DNA from 3 places in the Paraburkholderia sp. BL18I3N2 genome. Region 2 is predicted to be linked to each of the others. Evidence: riboswitches for the same ligand, from Rfam matches in the RefSeq annotation. Region 2 holds a riboswitch; each other region holds the start of a gene.
The links. A riboswitch is a leader RNA that binds a small molecule or an ion and turns the genes downstream of it on or off. The one in region 2 is predicted to bind manganese.
Positions count from the first base shown of each region.

Region 1: it holds a riboswitch for manganese, as region 2 does, so the genes downstream of both, mntP (manganese efflux pump MntP) here and B0G75_RS15995 (TMEM165/GDT1 family protein) in region 2, are expected to answer to the same signal.
Region 3: it holds a riboswitch for manganese, as region 2 does, so the genes downstream of both, B0G75_RS08725 (sodium:calcium antiporter) here and B0G75_RS15995 (TMEM165/GDT1 family protein) in region 2, are expected to answer to the same signal.

Region 1 covers NZ_PVNC01000013.1:33,323-36,595, reverse strand. Annotated here, with positions in the region: gene B0G75_RS27405 (EAL domain-containing protein) at 1-431, shown strand, start outside; gene B0G75_RS27400 (pyrimidine/purine nucleoside phosphorylase) at 556-876, opposite strand; gene mntP (manganese efflux pump MntP) at 1,038-1,607, opposite strand; yybP-ykoY riboswitch at 1,618-1,783, opposite strand; gene B0G75_RS27390 (potassium transporter Kup) at 2,173-3,273, shown strand, end outside.
Region 2 covers NZ_PVNC01000005.1:95,755-99,027, reverse strand. Annotated here, with positions in the region: partial or broken gene B0G75_RS16005 (anti-sigma factor family protein) at 1-407, opposite strand, end outside; gene B0G75_RS16000 (hypothetical protein) at 596-1,339, shown strand; yybP-ykoY riboswitch at 1,524-1,710, shown strand; gene B0G75_RS15995 (TMEM165/GDT1 family protein) at 1,716-2,306, shown strand; gene B0G75_RS15990 (low affinity iron permease family protein) at 2,526-3,044, opposite strand.
Region 3 covers NZ_PVNC01000002.1:627,255-630,527, forward strand. Annotated here, with positions in the region: gene B0G75_RS08710 (cytochrome c5 family protein) at 1-338, opposite strand, end outside; tRNA gene B0G75_RS08715 (tRNA-Arg) at 613-688, shown strand; gene B0G75_RS40565 (hypothetical protein) at 882-1,112, opposite strand; gene B0G75_RS08720 (outer membrane protein) at 1,111-1,593, shown strand; yybP-ykoY riboswitch at 1,688-1,867, shown strand; gene B0G75_RS08725 (sodium:calcium antiporter) at 1,960-2,970, shown strand; gene B0G75_RS08730 (HAD family phosphatase) at 3,041-3,273, opposite strand, start outside.

The DNA.
Region 1 (3,273 bases), on a different contig from region 2:
ACAGGTTGAAACTGGAACTGACGGAAAGCGTGCTGGTCGACAACGTGCAGGACATCATCGAGAAGATGAGTGCGTTGAAAGCGAAAGGCATTGTCTTTGCACTCGACGATTTTGGCATCGGCTATTCGTCGCTGTCCTATTTGAAGCGCCTGCCTTTGGATCAGTTGAAGATCGACCGCTCATTTGTGCGCGACGTCCTGGTCGATTCCAACGACGCCGTGATTGCCAGAACCATCGTGGCGCTTGCGCGCAGCCTCGGTTTGGGTGTGATCGCCGAAGGCGTCGAGACCGAGGCTCAGCGGGATTTCCTCGCTGCAGCGGGATGCTACGCGTATCAGGGCTATTATTTCTGCCGCCCGCTTCCTATCGAGGATTTTGAGGCGCTGTTGAACAATGTAGAGACACGTCAGTGCGTGGCTGAGCGAACATGAGGCACGTGGCGTGCCGTCGGTAACGTAACGCTGCTGCAATCCACGTGCGTTCTTTATGAGAAGCCCGCGCTCTAAACCGGAGATTTAGAGCGCGTCATTCCAACGTCGTGCAACGCGACACGTTTTACAGATAGCTGCAGACGTAGTCGAGTGTTTCGATCACGTCGATATCGAAGCGGCTTTTCCCGGGCACCGAGAACGACTCGCCCGCAGCATACGTCTTCCACTCGTCGCTGCCTTCGAGGCGGATGCGGCATTGGCCGGCCTGCACTTCCATCAGTTCCGGCGCGTCGGTGCCGAAGTTGAGCGCGCCCGGCAGGATCACGCCGAGCGTTTTGCGCGTGCCGTCGGCGAACAGAACGGTGTGCGAGACGCACTTGCCGTCGAAATAGACGTTGGCTCGTTTAACAATGGAAACCTGATCGAATTGCGTTGCGGCCGTCATGCCAATCTTCCTCTGGGTTGTCGTGAATGGATGCGTTTGCGTGGACTTCAGGTCGGACCTTCGGATCGGACGCGAACCCGCCATCATACAGGCGGCTGGCGGCGCCCGACGCCGATTGCGCCGAAAGAAATGGAGATCAGCGGGCCGCCGTCAAACATCGTCTAGCCGATGATGTTCAGATGCTCAGCCAGGATCGTGCTGCCAATGCCGATCAGCACCACGCCACCCGCCAGTTCCGCGCGCCTGCCCGCCACATGCCCGATGACGCGGCCGAGCATCACGCCGATCGTGACCATCGCCATGGTGGCGAGACCGATCGCGGCGGCAGTGGAATAGATGTTGACGTCCACGAAAGCGAGGCCCGCACCGACCGCCATGGCGTCGATACTCGTGGCAAAGCCGGTCAGCGCCAGCAACCAGAACGAGTGAGCCGACGGCTTCGTCTCTTCGATTTCCTTGGTGTTAAAGCTGTTGAAAATCATGCGGGCACCGAGGACCAATAGGAGCGAAAACGCGATCCAGTGATCCCATGCCGAGACGTATTGCGCTGCAGCTTTGCCGAGAAACCAGCCGACCAGGGGCGTTAGTGCTTCGATGACGCCGAAGATGAGTCCCGTCCTGACAGCTTCGCGCCAATGAGGACGATTGAGCGTGGCGCCTTTGCCGATTGCGGCCGCAAAGGCGTCGGTGGACATGGCGAAAGCAAGGAACAGCGTGGCGACAGGATTCATGAGAGGAGGGCTCGTGGTCGGGCGGAAAACCGCGACACACCGCCGCGCCCGACCGGTCGCGTGGTGTGTCGATGGTCTTGCCAACCAAAGGGCTGCCTGCACCACGGTCTGCGCGACCGAGAATGTTGATGCAGGCGCTTCTGGGTAGAAGCCGGCTACTCCCCAAAGACAGGTGCGAGCATACCATGTCGAAAGGTTTATGTAATGGTGCTTGCGCCTTGCGTGTCTGCCCAGGAAAGAAATCGGTCGCTACTTCACGTATCAGTAGCGTGGCAAACCGCCGATGGTATATGTTGAATTAGTGGCACACCGTCCTTTCGGGAAAAAGAGACAGGGCACGTCCGCGGAGGGCAGGTACGCACCACATTAGAACAATATGAATGCGCGTGAAGCATCAGGGACGGGACGCCCGTTTCTCGTACGAAAGTTGCTTCCGCGATGCTGACTATTGGGGGCGCAGGCGACTCCTCGAAAAACGAGGCCTGATAAAAGCATGAATCGGTTCCGCGCGTGCACCGGCCCAAGCCTTATGTTGCACCGCGAGAACGCGAAACTGGAGCGAGACATGAGCCAGTCAGTATCCGCCGCGCCCGATGCGGGCCATTCCGGCGGGCGCGGGCATCACCGCCCGGCGATGCCTGCACTCGCGCTTGCAGCATTAGGTGTGGTGTACGGCGACATCGGCACCAGCCCGCTGTACACGCTGCAGACGGTGTTCAATCCAGTCAACGGGCTGTCGCTCAACGCGCTGAATGTGGTCGGCATTGTGTCGCTGATCGTCTGGTCGCTGATCGTCGTCGTCTCGCTCAAATACGTCACGTTGATTCTTCGCGCGAACAATCACGGCGAGGGCGGGATTATGGCGCTGCTGGCGCTGGCCGCGTCGTCGGTTTCTGCGCGCCCGCGCTTGCGCCATACGTTACTGGGCATCGGCATTATGGGCGCGGCGCTCTTTTACGGCGACAGTGTGATTACGCCGGCGATCTCGGTGCTGAGCGCGGTCGAAGGTCTCGAAGTGGCCGCGCCGTTCCTCAAAACCTGTGTGATTCCCGTGACGCTGGTTGCGCTGGTCACATTATTCCTGATGCAGAAGCATGGCACGGCCGGTATCGGCATCGTGTTCGGACCGGTGATGGTGCTTTGGTTCATCGTGCTTGCCGTGGTGGGCGTCGTCAACATGATGCGGGCGCCCGCGATTCTCGTCGCGCTCAATCCGCTCGCGGGGCTGGCGTTCTGCCTGCATCATCGGTGGCTGGCGTTCGTTGCTTTGGGCGCGGTCGTTCTGTCGTTGACCGGCGCCGAAGCGCTATATGCCGACATGGGACATTTCGGCGCGAGGCCAATCCGGCTGACGTGGTTCAGCCTCGTGTTTCCAGCACTCGCGCTGAACTATCTCGGGCAGGGCGCGTTGCTGCTTGCCGATCCGGGCGCGCTGCAAAATCCGTTCTACAAACTGTTTCCGCAATGGGCGCTGTATCCGATGATCGTGCTCTCGACGGTCGCGACCGTGATCGCGTCGCAAGCCGTTATCTCGGGTACGTATTCGATGACGAAGCAGGCGATGCAACTCGGCTTTCTTCCGCGCATGAACGTCGTCTATACATCGGAAAGGGAGATGGGGCAAATCTACGTGCCGGGCATTAACTGGACGTTACTGGCTGCCGTC
Region 2 (3,273 bases):
ACGGGGTGGCGTTGCTCGGGCGCGTACACCGCGAAAGCGAGGTCGGCGCGCTCCACGAACACGGGTGTATCGGCCGCGAATTTCGCCGACACCCAGGCGGATGACGAGCCGAGCGCCACGCCCATCGCCATGCAGGAGGCGGCAAGGCCAGCCCGCCGCCACCTCGGCGCGAGGCGGCATACGACGATACAACGCGCGTCGTCTCGCGGCTCCCGGAACAATGCCGTCAGCGCGGCTTTTTGCGCGCGGTAATCGGCTACGCGTTCGGCGGCCTCGGGGTCGGTCGTCAGCCAGACGAGCGTGGCCGCGCGCTCCGACGCGCACAGCTCGTTGTCGGCAAACGCCGATAGCGGCCGCCAATCCATACTGCCCACGCCTCGCCTCCCGCGGTTGGTGTCGTCGTTCATGACTGGGTTGCGGTTTGCATCTACCCGCCCTGATGCCGGACTCGAAAGACCCAGCGTCAATACCCCGAATAAACGCCCGGCGGGGCCGCTCTATTCCAATCGTGTGAAGTGAAGGTTTGCGCGAAAGATGGAATAGGCGGTGACGCCGGATCGTTTAGACAGCATGTCCGATTCAACGGCAGACTTCGATGAACATTCGACAGCAGCATTTCATTCGACCTGCCGGCGTAACGCTGCTGATGGCAGGCGTCGTGTGGCTCGCGGGCTGCGGAGGTGGTGGCGGCAGCAGCGGCAGCGGCACGTCGATGGTTTCGATCGCCGGCACGGCGGCAACGGGCAAGGCACTGGCGAACGCGACGATCAACATCGACTGCGCGCGGGGTTCGCTGTCGGTTGCAGCGGATGCGAACGGAAACTTCCACGCGACCCTCGGCGCCGTGATGCCATGCATGATCGCCGCGACCTCGGGTGTAACGATGCTGCATTCCGTTGCGTTCGCCGGCGGCACATACAACGTCACGCCGGAGACGGATCTGCTGGTGTCGTATCTGGCGGCGCAACTCGGCACGAATGAAACCGGCCTCATCGCCGGCTTCGCGGTGAACTCACAGTTCCAGCAAGTGCTGGCGAATCAGGCCGACGTTCTGACTGCGCAGGCCGCGGTCGTGCAGAATCTGCAGCAAACGTACGGTGTCACGCTGTCCGCGCCCAATTTCCTGACTACGGCATTCGCTGCCGGCCAACCTGGCGAGGACAGCGATCTCGAAGCGCTCCTCGCCCGCGGCGCGATCGACGCCAACGGCGAACCGGACGCCGCCGCCGTCGCGCTGATGGCCAGAACCGGGGCGGCACATCCGATTGCTACGTCGCCGAATAACAGCACGGGCGGCACCGGAGTCGGCGGCATTGGGAGCACCGGCGGCATGATGTGAGAGGCCACCTTGCGTCAGGGCGGTTCCGTGACGAAGTCCCCCGCACAAAGGCTGCAGCTTGAACCACAGGAGCGCGCGCGAAACAGCGTCGTGCATTCTTCCGTAGCAGAGGCCGTGAGATCTGAACGCACCCGCTTCCGCAAAGCTGACGATTTGCGTTACTCGACCGAGACAATGTAGAATCGCCGCTCTCATTGGGGAGTAGCCGCCTCGACCGCAATGCTCGAGGGTGCCCGTCAACATACTTGGTGGTCGACAGACCGCCATGGCGCGCACAGCACTATGCCTGGCAAGACCGATGACTCGCATTCCGACCTGACCGGGTCGCCGGAATGCGCGTCATCGCGTACGTACTGCGCGGCCCGGCTCACAACCTATGCAATCGTTCCTCGTTTCGACCAGCGTGGTCGGTCTAGCCGAAATCGGCGACAAGACCCAACTGTTGTCCCTGGTGCTGGCCGCCCGATATCGCAAACCCATTCCAATCATTCTCGGCGTCTTTGTCGCAACGCTCATCAATCATGCTGCGTCCGGCGCTTTGGGCGCATGGCTTGCCAGCGTTCTGAGTCCGACTATCCTGAACTGGGCAGTCGTCGCGTCATTTGCCGTCATGGCTGTGTGGATTCTGATTCCCGACAAGCTCGACGGCGCCGAGGCGGTGTCGACCACGCATCCGATGGGAGTGTTCGGCACCACTGCGCTGACGTTCTTTCTCGCTGAAATGGGCGACAAGACGCAGGTTGTCACGATCGCTCTGGCCGCGCGGTTTCACGAATTCTTCGGAGTGGTCGCCGGCACCACGCTCGGCATGATGCTGGCCAACGTGCCCGTCATCTATCTCGGACACAAGTTTGCCGACCGTCTGCCGACCAAGGCGGTCCACATTCTGGCCGCGGTCATCTTCGTTGTCCTCGGTGGCTTTGCCCTCAGGACGGCGCTGTATCCGCACGAGCACCCGCTGTTCTAGTCCGAAGGGGTTCGCTTGGTGCGCTTGCGGAGCGCGTCGTGCCGCTGGCCAACAGGCGCAGTCCGGCTTTCAGGCCGCCATGTGATCGAATAGCCTTAGCCATGCGGTTACCTCAGTGAGCGAGTGACTCATCGTCGATCCTTAACGCCCGCTCATCGAAGCGGGCGTCAAACTCGGCGCATCATCACGCGCGACACTTATCCGCCGACTCGTTCGATGTCAACTCTCGACGGTCTGCCCGGCCGGTTCCTCCACCGTGCCGCCCTTCGCGGGCGAACCTTGAGCGCAAGCGGCAGACTGAGTGGACAAACGCAGGTAAGCTGCCGCGAGTCTTCGGAGCTCTTCCTCAGACGCGTCCTCGATGCCGATCAGATTGTTATTCGCGGGCCGATGCGAGGAAAGCAGTTCGTTCAACTTCAGGTGCAACGCGACACTGTCTTTGTTCTGACTCTGCTGGATCAGAAAGACCATTAGAAAGGTGACGATGGTGGTGCCTGTGTTGATGACCAGCTGCCATCCGTCCGAGTAATGGAAGATAGGCCCTGTGACGACCCAGGCGACGACCGTCAGTACGGCAAGACAGAATGCAGCCGGTGAGCCGGCAAACCGCGTAACGAGGCTTGCAAAGCGGTCGAACAGGCGCGTCAACGGATGACGGCCGGCGTATGCAGGGCTCGATGTGTCTGGAACGGTATCGAGTTCGCCAGTTGACGAAGGCGTGGCGTGTTGTGTAGTCATGACTGGCTCCAGAAGGTCGGGCAGGTCTTCTCGTGCAAACTTCATGCCGCTGTCGGTTGAAATCGTTCGGCAAGGATAGAACCGCCCGCCGGCGTTAATCCGTCGTTTTCAATTGCATCCGCATGAATTGCGCTTCGGCAACCGATACCTCATTGCGGCCGGACTACCTGCCGGCTAGTCAAAGCAAGCGAACCGAATTCGTCACCGGTCGGCGACCGTGGCGTCCGCG
Region 3 (3,273 bases), on a different contig from region 2:
GCGATGCGCGGTGCCCAGTCGGCGGTATTGGTGAATTTCGGCGCGCCTGCCGCACCCGACGCGTGACACGCGGAGCACACCGCCTTATAGACTTCCTCGCCGCTCTTGTAGACGCGCGGCGCGTTGGCGTCGCGAATGTCGACCTGGGCAAATGGCTTGATGCGGGCGGTGACCTCGGCTTCGGAGAGAGAGTCGGTGCCGGCGCCGGTGCGCGTCGAATTGTCGACGTAGATCACTAACAGAACGATGATGACGATCGGTACCGCAAAACTGGCAATGATCGCGGCGACGAGCTGTCCGGGGGTTTTGATCGGGGCTCCGTGTGGTGCTTCGCTCATGCTTGTCTCGTCTCCGTGGGTATGTGAGCGGTACAGCGTGACGGCAACTTCTTGTTCTTTAATCAGCCACGGACGATTATAGACGGAACATTTCGACGGCGGCGAGGGGCGCGGCGCGGTGTTCAGCAGGCGTTTACCCGCATCGCGCGGGTTGCCTGAAAGACCGCGAAGACCGCCATGCAGGCCGTCCGGTGGACGGTATGGCGGAAACCGGGTATCCTTTCGGTCTCGCTTTGGCGTCGCATCCGTTCTGGTGCCACGCTTTCGTGTTGAAGCGCCCGTAGCTCAATGGATAGAGTACTGCCCTCCGAAGGCAGGGGTTGCTGGTTCGATCCCAGCCGGGCGCACCATAAAGAATCGATCTCGCTCAAGGGCTTACGCAATATGCGCTAAGCCCTTTTGTTTCTTACGGCCCGGTCGTGTCACACGCGTGCCGCCTAAGACCCCACATTCCTGCAATAGTCGTTTGGCAACGCCTTACGTATGCTCGCATGTCCCTTTGCAGATTCGTCCCAAAACGTCCCGCTTTATTTGTGCCGTAAATTAAGAATCGGACGTTTGAAGGTCTCCATGCGGACATTTCGCATAGCCCCATCCTATTTCCTGAATTAGCATATTTTGGTCATGCAAATTCCATCGCGCGTGAATATCCCCGGAGCGGAATTTTGACATCGCTTCACTGATTAATAAGGTGTCGCGATCTATCCGCGCGCCAATCGTTTTATTGCAGGTCATGTACAAAATAACCCGGCTGATTTTAACCGCATCGATCATGATGCTATCCAATCTCGTCCACGCGCAATCAGTGCCTCCTCAAACGGGCGCAAGCGAGTTTGCCGGCCCCTATGTGGGTTTCAAGTTGGGCGTGAATACCTCCGATGCTTCAGGCGCCGTCAATAAAGCATCGCATACTGCGATTTTTCCGGGGTTTACGGCGGGATATAACTTCGATGTCGATCGCTTCGTTGCAGGCGCGGAAGTTTTTGCCGATCTGCATCACGGCTCGACAACTTCTAAAGATGGCGGAATCGATGCGAAATTTGGCATGCCATTCAATCAGTGTATGCCGTACATACGTGTTGGATTGACAATGGACCGGCCGGACACACGCCTTCACTGGGGTTTAGGCGTCGAATATAAGTTTGCTAAACACATGAGCGCGGTGAGCGAATGGACAACCGACACCAGCAATCACGACGGGACCCGAAGAACAAATAACAGTTTCACAATCGGCGTGCAATATCACTTCAACTAACGGGCTAAATTCCCGACTACCTGGCTATCCGATTAGCTCCAACAACCGCCGTCACCGCAACAAGGTTGTTGAAAACGCCCCCTGCCGTTAGAATCCCCCGGTCACTGGGGAGTAGCCTTCCTTCATCCATTGAAGGAGAGCGCGTCAACATACTTGGCCTGCGGGTCATGGCGCGTTCGACCGCGTCGGTTTGGCGAGACCATTGACGCACTGCCTCGTTCTGGTCGGACGGGCGGCGGTGCGTCATTGGTTTGTCATCGACGTCCGACCGCGGAGCAGCCCTGTGAAACATCGTCGTAACTTGCCAGTCTCCCCTACTACCCGTCCGCCGCGTCGCTGCCTTTGCGTGATTGCGGGGTGCCACGCATGACCGGTCTCCTGCTCGAACTTGCCATCATGCTCGTCGTCATTCTGGTGGCGGCCGAGCTCTTCACCAATGCACTCGAGCATCTGGGTGAACGCCTCGAGATTTCCGAAGGCGTGACGGGTTCACTGTTCGCCGCCGTCGGCACCGCGTTGCCCGAGACGCTCGTGCCGCTGCTCGCGATCGCCAGCGGCACGACGGATAGCGCGGTCAATCAGGAGATCGGCGTTGGCGCGATTCTCGGTGCGCCGCTGATGCTTTCCACCCTCTCCACTTTCCTCATGACGCTCGCAATTCTCGGCTCGCGCGGCGCGCGCGGCTGGGTCGCGCCGGAGCGCACGGGCTTCACGCGCGACCTGAACTATTTCCTGTGTGCGTTCGTACTGGCAGCGGCCGCGATGTACGTGCCGCATGAGCAGATGATCGTGCGCGCGCTCTTCAGCCTGGCGCTGGTCGGCGTGTACGTCACTTATGTGGTGATGACCTTCCGCGCATCGAATGAATTGGTCGATGCCGGCCACGGCACTGAAGCGCCGGGCAAGATGCTGATCTCGCGCCTCGGCGTGCCGACCAACCTCGCGACCATCGTGGTGCAATTGACGCTGGCCGTCGCGTTGCTGGTGTGGGGCGCGGAAGGCTTCATCCATGGTGTGCGTGGCGTATCGCAGGCGCTCGGCGTGTCGCCGCTGCTGCTCTCGCTGCTGATCATTCCGATCGCCACCGAACTGCCCGAGAAGGTCAACAGCATTCTGTGGATCCGCCGCGGCAAGGACACGCTGGCGTTCGGCAACATCACCGGTGCGATGGTGTTTCAGGGCACCCTGCTGCCCGCGATCGGTATTCTGCTGACGCCGTGGGTGCCGCGTATCGAAGTGGTGACCGGCATCGTAATCACGCTCGTCGCCGCGGCGTGGCTGCGGGTCAATGTGCGTGAGCGCGGCGTGCCGGTTTGGGCATTGCTGGTTTGCGGGGTGCTCTATGCCACGTATCTGGCGATTACGCTGAGCCGCTAAACGAGCCGCCGGCCACAGCTGAAAATAGTCGCAGAAGGCCGTTAGCCGGACGGCCCTCTGCGTTTCACATTCAGTTCGCCCGGGCCGTTGTCGCCGCCGTGGCCGTTGTCGCGCCGTCCGGCTTGAACACGGTTCTCCAGTCATCTTTCATATCGACGACAAGCCAGCCTTTCGCGCCGGCCTCGTCCAGACCTTTGTCGAGCTTGCCGCTCTTCGCCGCGCGGTCGTATGCGTATTCGCGCTCCGCGTCCGTGTGATGCACGAGCGCGGCGAGCCGCGGGCCGTCGCCTGCCGAGGTCCATT